Tistrella bauzanensis: one gene and its partner. The protein of the gene in region 2 interacts with the protein of the main gene of each other region in a pairwise test. Links are inferred from orthologs where the notes say so. Each region holds a gene or a part of one and is shown on either strand. Other genes may lie near its edges. The genes, in order: rpsL and rimP.

Region 1 (3,186 bases), on a different replicon or contig from region 2:
TCACGGCTGTTGGCATGCATCAGCAGCATGCGGCCGACGCGCTCGCGGTCACCCTTGACGGTGTTGAGCACATAGGAACCGCTCTCGACCACACCCGAATAGATCCGGATATAGGTCAGCGAGCCAACGAAGGGGTCCGACATGATCTTGAAGGCCAGCGCCGAGAACGGCACATCGTCGCGGCTCTCACGGGTCATGACGACCTCAGGGTCGTCCACGGCGGTACCGGTCACCGGCGGCACGTCGGTCGGCGACGGCAGATAGTCGATGACCGAGTCGAGCAGCGGCTGGACGCCCTTGTTCTTGAAGGCCGACCCGTTGATCACCGGCACGAACTGACGCGCCAGTGTGCCCTTGCGGACGCAGCGCTTCAGCGTGGCGATGTCGGGCTCGTTGCCGTCAAGATAGGCTTCCATCACGTCGTCATCGGCTTCGACCGCGGTTTCGACCAGCTTCTGCCGGTACTCTTCCGCGCGGTCGGCCATGTCGGCCGGGATGTCGCGCTCTTCGAATTCGGCGCCGAGGTTCTCGTCCTTCCAGACGATCGCCTTCATCTTGATCAGATCGACGATGCCGGCATATTCCGCCTCGGAACCGATCGGCAGGCTGAGGACCAGAGGCACGGCGCCAAGCCGGTCGACCATCATGTCGACGCAGCGGTAGAAGTTGGCACCCATCCGATCCATCTTATTGACGAAGCAGATGCGCGGAACCCGATACTTGTCCGCCTGGCGCCACACCGTTTCCGACTGCGGCTCAACGCCCGCGACACTGTCGAACACGGCGACCGCGCCGTCGAGAACGCGGAGCGAACGCTCCACCTCGATGGTGAAGTCAACGTGGCCCGGGGTGTCGATGATGTTGATCCGATGGTCGTTCCAGTAGCAGGTCGTCGCGGCCGACGTGATGGTGATGCCGCGCTCCTGCTCCTGTTCCATCCAGTCCATCGTGGCCGCACCCTCGTGCACCTCACCGATCTTGTGGGACCGGCCGGTGTAATAGAGGATGCGCTCGGTCGTCGTCGTCTTGCCGGCATCGATGTGCGCCATGATGCCGATGTTGCGGTAGGCCTCGATGGGCGTCGTGCGTGCCATGTTCGCGTCCAGGAAACTGGGGGTTTAAGAGACGGCCGACCCGTTACCAGCGATAATGCGAGAACGCCTTGTTGGCGTCCGCCATGCGGTGGGTATCTTCACGCTTCTTGATTGCGGTGCCACGGCTCTGCGCGGCATCGAGCAGTTCACCGGCGAGACGCTCGACCGCAGTGTTCTCGGAACGATTGCGGGCGGCGGCGATCAGCCAGCGGATGGACAGGGCCTGGGCGCGATCGGGGCGAACCTCGACCGGCACCTGATAGGTGGCGCCACCGACACGGCGGCTCTTCACCTCGACCGAGGGGCGCACATTGTCGAGCGCCTCGTGGAAAACGCGCACGCCTTCCTGGCGGGTCTTCTGCTCGATCAGATCGAAGGCACCGTAGACGATCGCTTCCGCGACCGACTTCTTGCCGTCGTACATCAGCACGTTCATGAACTTGCTGACGACGGCGTCACCGAACTTCGGATCCGGAAGAATCTGACGCTTTTCGGCGGCATGACGACGGGACATGGGATCAACCTCTCCTGGGCCGGATTACTTCGGCCGCTTCGCGCCGTACTTCGAACGACGCTGACGACGATTCTTGACGCCCTGGGTATCCAGCGTGCCGCGAAGGATGTGGTAGCGCACGCCGGGAAGGTCCTTGACGCGACCGCCGCGGATCAGCACGACCGAGTGTTCCTGAAGGTTGTGGCCTTCACCCGGAATGTAGCTCGTGACCTCGAAGCTGTTGGTCAGGCGCACGCGCGCCACCTTACGAAGCGCCGAGTTCGGCTTCTTCGGGGTGGTGGTGTACACGCGGGTGCAGACACCACGCTTCTGGGGGCATGCCTCAAGGGCAGGCACCTTGTTCCGATCCACCGGCGCCAGGCGCGGCTTGCGGATCAGCTGATTGATTGTGGGCATCCAATCGGTCCCGCTAAACTTTTGGCCTTGCGGCCACACAAAAACGATCGGAGGGCAGAGCCTCTTTTCCGCCAACGGCACAAATGCCGGCTCGGAAAAGGCTTTGCCTTCCGGGGGCTGTCTTCGCCGGCCCCTACGGCATGGACGGTGCTGTATGATGTGCCGCGTCAGAGACGCAGCGTCTTCGGAGCCCACACGCCAGCTCCCGAAGTGAGCGCGCATACTAGTTGCGCCCCCTCCATTGGTCAACCCCAAAAGGCTTGACCTGCAAGGGTTTCCGGGTCTTGGCGGAATCCTCAGGGATCGTGCGGGAATGGCGCCGGATAAATCCCGCCGGCCCCCTCATCAACCCTCCGGATGCATGCGCCCCCTGCGTCATCCGCAATGCAGGCTGTCCTCGCCGCCCCGGTCTTCGCCGCCCCCGCGCCTGCCCCGCACATGAAGCGACCCCGCCGGCCGCCCGAACGGGTCGGGGGCAGGCGGGGTCGCCTCGATCAGGTCATGGCACCCTTGCGGGGCGTCATGGGCCTTCCGGCCGGGTCAGTGCGTCACTGTCAGTGCGTCACTCGGCAGCACCGGAGACGTCGGCCGCAGTCAGCGCCTGCGGGGCGTCTTCCGGGCCGTGCTTGTCCAGCAGCGCCTTGTCGCGGTTGGCGGCGATCGACTTCAGCCGATTGACCGCAGCACCGGTGCCGGCCGGGATCAGGCGGCCGACGATGACGTTCTCTTTCAGACCGTCCAGCGTGTCCATCTTGCCGGCCGTGGCCGCCTCGGTGAGCACGCGGGTGGTTTCCTGGAACGAGGCCGCGGAGATGAACGACCGGGTCAGCAGCGAGGCCTTGGTGATGCCCTGCAGCACCGGCTCGGCACGCGCTTCGCGCATGTCGGGCAGACGCTCGCCGCCCTCGCCCAGCAGCCGCTCGGCATTGCGGTTGCGGACGCGGTTGTTGATCTGGTCGAACTCGAACCGGTCGACCTGCTCGCCGAGCAGGAAGGTGGTATCGCCCGGATCCAGGATCTCGACCTTCTGCAGCATCTGGCGGACGATCACCTCGATGTGCTTGTCGTTGATCTTCACGCCCTGCAGCCGGTAGACCTCCTGGATCTCGTTGATCAGATAGGAGGCCAGCTCCTCGACACCCAGCACGCGCAGGATGTCGTGGGGCACCGGGTTGCCGTCCA
Region 2 (3,151 bases):
GAAGCTCGGCCGCGACGTCGGGATCGAAACCCTCGATGCCCGACAGTTCATCCTCGGCCACGAAGGCGATTTCCTCAATCGATTCGAAGCCCTCGGTCACCAGAAGCTGAGCGATCACCTCGTCGACGTTCAGTGCCTCGATGAACAGCCGCGAGCGTTCGCGGAACTGTTCCTGGCGCCGCTCCGACTCCTCGGTCTCGGTGACGATATCGATGTCCCAGCCGGTCAGCTGCGATGCCAGGCGGACGTTCTGGCCACGCCGGCCGATGGCCAGCGACAGCTGTTCATCCGGCACCACCACTTCGATCCGCTGGGTATCCTCGTCCAGCACCACCTTGGCGACTTCCGCCGGGGCCAGCGCATTGACCAGGAAGGTCGCGGTATCGGGCGACCACGGAATGATGTCGATCTTTTCGCCCTGCAGTTCGGCAACCACCGCCTGCACCCGCGAGCCGCGCATGCCGACGCAGGCACCGACCGGGTCGATACTGCTGTCGTTGCTGGTCACCGCGATCTTGGCGCGCGATCCCGGATCGCGGGCGCAGCCCTTGATCTCGATGATGCCGTCATAGATTTCGGGCACTTCCTGCGCGAACAGCTTCGCCATGAACATCGGATGGGTGCGCGACAGGAAGATCTGCGGCCCCCTGGGTTCCTCGCGCACCGAATAGATATAGGCGCGGACCCGGTCGCCGACCCGGAAGCTTTCCCGCGGCAGCAGTTCATCGCGGCGCATCACGGCTTCGGCGCGGCCCAGATCGACCACGACGCTGCCATATTCGGCGCGCTTGACGATGCCGTTGATGATCTCGCCGACCCGTTCCTTGAACTCGTCGAACTGGCGCAGGCGCTCGGCCTCGCGCACCTTCTGCACGATCACCTGCTTGGCGGTCTGGGCGGCGATGCGGCCGAAATCGATCGGCGGCAGCGGGTCGACCAGGAAATCGCCGGGGGCGGCGTCGGGCTTGCGGTGGCGGGCATCGGCAACCGTGGTCTGGGTCGCTTCGTCCTCGACCTCGTCGACCACCTGGGTATAGCGGTACAGACGGATCTCGCCGGTCTTGCGGTCGATGGTGGCCCGGATATCGTGATCCTGGCCGTATTTGCGCCGACCCGCGGTCTGGATCGCCTGTTCCATGGCTTCGAGCACGCTGTCGCGGTCGATCGACTTCTCGCGGGCAACCGCGTCAGCGACCTGTAGCAGCTCGTGCCGGACCGGGCCGGTGTTGAAGTTGATGTCCATGGGGCGCACTCAGCTCCGGTTATCCTGGACGGCGGCGATCAGCTCATCGGTGAGGATCAGCTTCGCCGACGAAATCTCGTCGAAAGGCAGGGCCGCTTCAGCGCCGTCATCCAGACGGATCGCGACCAGCCCGCCATCACGCACGCCGGCAAGCCGACCGCGGAACCGCTTGCGGCCCTCATGCGGGCGCCGCAGTTCCATCTTGGCCTCAAAGCCGGCGAACCGCTCGAAATCCTTGAACCGGGTCAGCGGCCGGTCGATGCCGGGGGAGCTGACCTCAAGTGCATAGGCCTCGGTGATCGGATCCTCGACGTCGAGCAGCGCCGACACGACATTGCTGATCTCGGCGCAGTCATCGACCGTCATCAACTGACCGTCGGTGCGCTCGGCCATGATCTGCAAGGTGGCGTTGGTGCCCGATCGGAACACGATGCGCACGACCTCGTAACCGAGATCGCCGATGGCCGGCTCGATCAGCTCGGTGATACGACGAACGACGTCCATGCGCTCCTCCAGTGGCGGGGCGAGGCCAGACCGGCGCGGGCGACTGGCCCGACACAGGTGATGGTCCGACGCGGCACAAACAAAAAAAGGCGGGCCCAAGGCCCACCCGGCGGAAGCTGCATGTGACCGCGACCTCCGGCGTGCCCACGCCGGATACCCCTCCGGTCCCTCACCGGGGCGGAAGGCTCGTCGGCTTGGGCGCTGGCGGGATCGCCGGCGGTCCGCAAACGCGGACGACGGTCAATATACGCATATGTAACGGAACCGCAAGGAGTTTGTCCCCGGGGGCGCCCGCGCCCCGCCGTCCATCCGCCGCAACCTCGCCTGCCTGCAATCGGCGCCTCAGCGAACGTGGGGGTGTCACTGCGGCCAGACAAGGCCGCCCAGAGCGATTCCGCGCTGGAAACACGCCGGATCTTCGGAAAAAGCACGCAGCCCCCCAGAAAAATGCTCAGGTCTTCAGAAACCGCATGAACACCGGCACCCGTCCCGCGGCGCGGGCCTTGGCCTCATAGCGGGTCTCGATCTGGCCGTCGGGCCGCCGCTGCCAGTCGCCTGGCCGGCGTGCCGTCCATGTGAAGGCCGGATGGGCGCGAACATGGGCCAGTGTCCAGGCACACAGATCGGTATGATCGGTGGCGGCCGTCAGCTCGCCGCCCGGCTTCAGCACCCGGGCCAGCGCCGCCACCGTCTCGGGCTGGATGAAACGGCGCTTGGCGTGGCGGCGCTTGGGCCAGGGGTCCGAGAACAGCAGATAGACCCGGTCGAGACAGGCATCGGGCAGCACGTCCAGCAGGCGGGCGGCATCATCGCCCAGCACCCGTACATTGCGCAGGCCGCGGACCTCCAGTTCAACCAGAAGCGCCGACATGCCGCCGATATAGGGCTCGCAGCCGATGAAGCCGGTGTCGGGCTCGGCCTCGGCCCTGGCGATCAGATGCTCACCGCCGCCGAAGCCGATTTCCAGCGCCAGCGCCGCCGGCGGATGATCGAACAGCGCATAGGGGTCGATCGGCGACAGCGACCCGCCCTCGCCGCGCGGCGGCAGCGCAATCGCCAGCGCCGGCAGCGTCTGCTCCAGCACCCGGCTGCGATTGGCTTTCAGCGGCCGGCCGATGCGGCGGCCGAAGTGGCGCCGACCAACACTGTCGCCATGGCTGTCGGCGTCATCGGCATCAGAGACGGTCGTGGCGGCGGGCGGGGCGGCGGGCTTATGGCTTGAAACGGTCATCGGCTGTCCGGTGTCCGGGCTGGTCAGAGGGGTGGGCTGTCGACAAAAAAGCGGGCGGCACCCGGATCTCCGGATGCCGCCCCTTGCTGATCGCATGGATCAGGATCAGAGCACAAGCTGCTTGATCGCCTCCACCAGATCGGTCTTCTCCCACGAGAAGCCGCCATCGGCCT

The links.
Region 1: the proteins of rimP (region 2) and rpsL interact in binary tests that used the Escherichia coli proteins (3 or more experiments, as listed by UniProt). The link is inferred for Tistrella bauzanensis from one-to-one orthologs.

Annotation. Positions count from the first base shown.
Region 1 is NZ_BMDZ01000024.1:29,014-32,199, reverse strand. The notes cover bases 319-3,186. They hold rpsL (30S ribosomal protein S12), read right to left. Parts: upstream 2,005-3,186; coding sequence 1,633-2,004; downstream 319-1,632. Other genes in these bases: rpoC (DNA-directed RNA polymerase subunit beta'), read right to left, coding at 2,567-3,186; rpsG (30S ribosomal protein S7), read right to left, coding at 1,138-1,608; fusA (elongation factor G), read right to left, coding at 319-1,094. Also shown: more of fusA, read right to left, coding at 1-318. UniProt on the Escherichia coli protein: With S4 and S5 plays an important role in translational accuracy. Interacts with and stabilizes bases of the 16S rRNA that are involved in tRNA selection in the A site and with the mRNA backbone.
Region 2 is NZ_BMDZ01000012.1:52,544-55,694, reverse strand. What follows is about bases 1-2,833. They hold rimP (ribosome maturation factor RimP), read right to left. Parts: upstream 1,748-2,833; coding sequence 1,253-1,747; downstream 1-1,252. Other genes in these bases: trmB (tRNA (guanosine(46)-N7)-methyltransferase TrmB), read right to left, coding at 2,199-2,833; nusA (transcription termination factor NusA), read right to left, coding at 1-1,243. In the rest of the region: more of trmB, read right to left, coding at 2,834-2,978; metK (methionine adenosyltransferase), read right to left, coding at 3,084-3,151.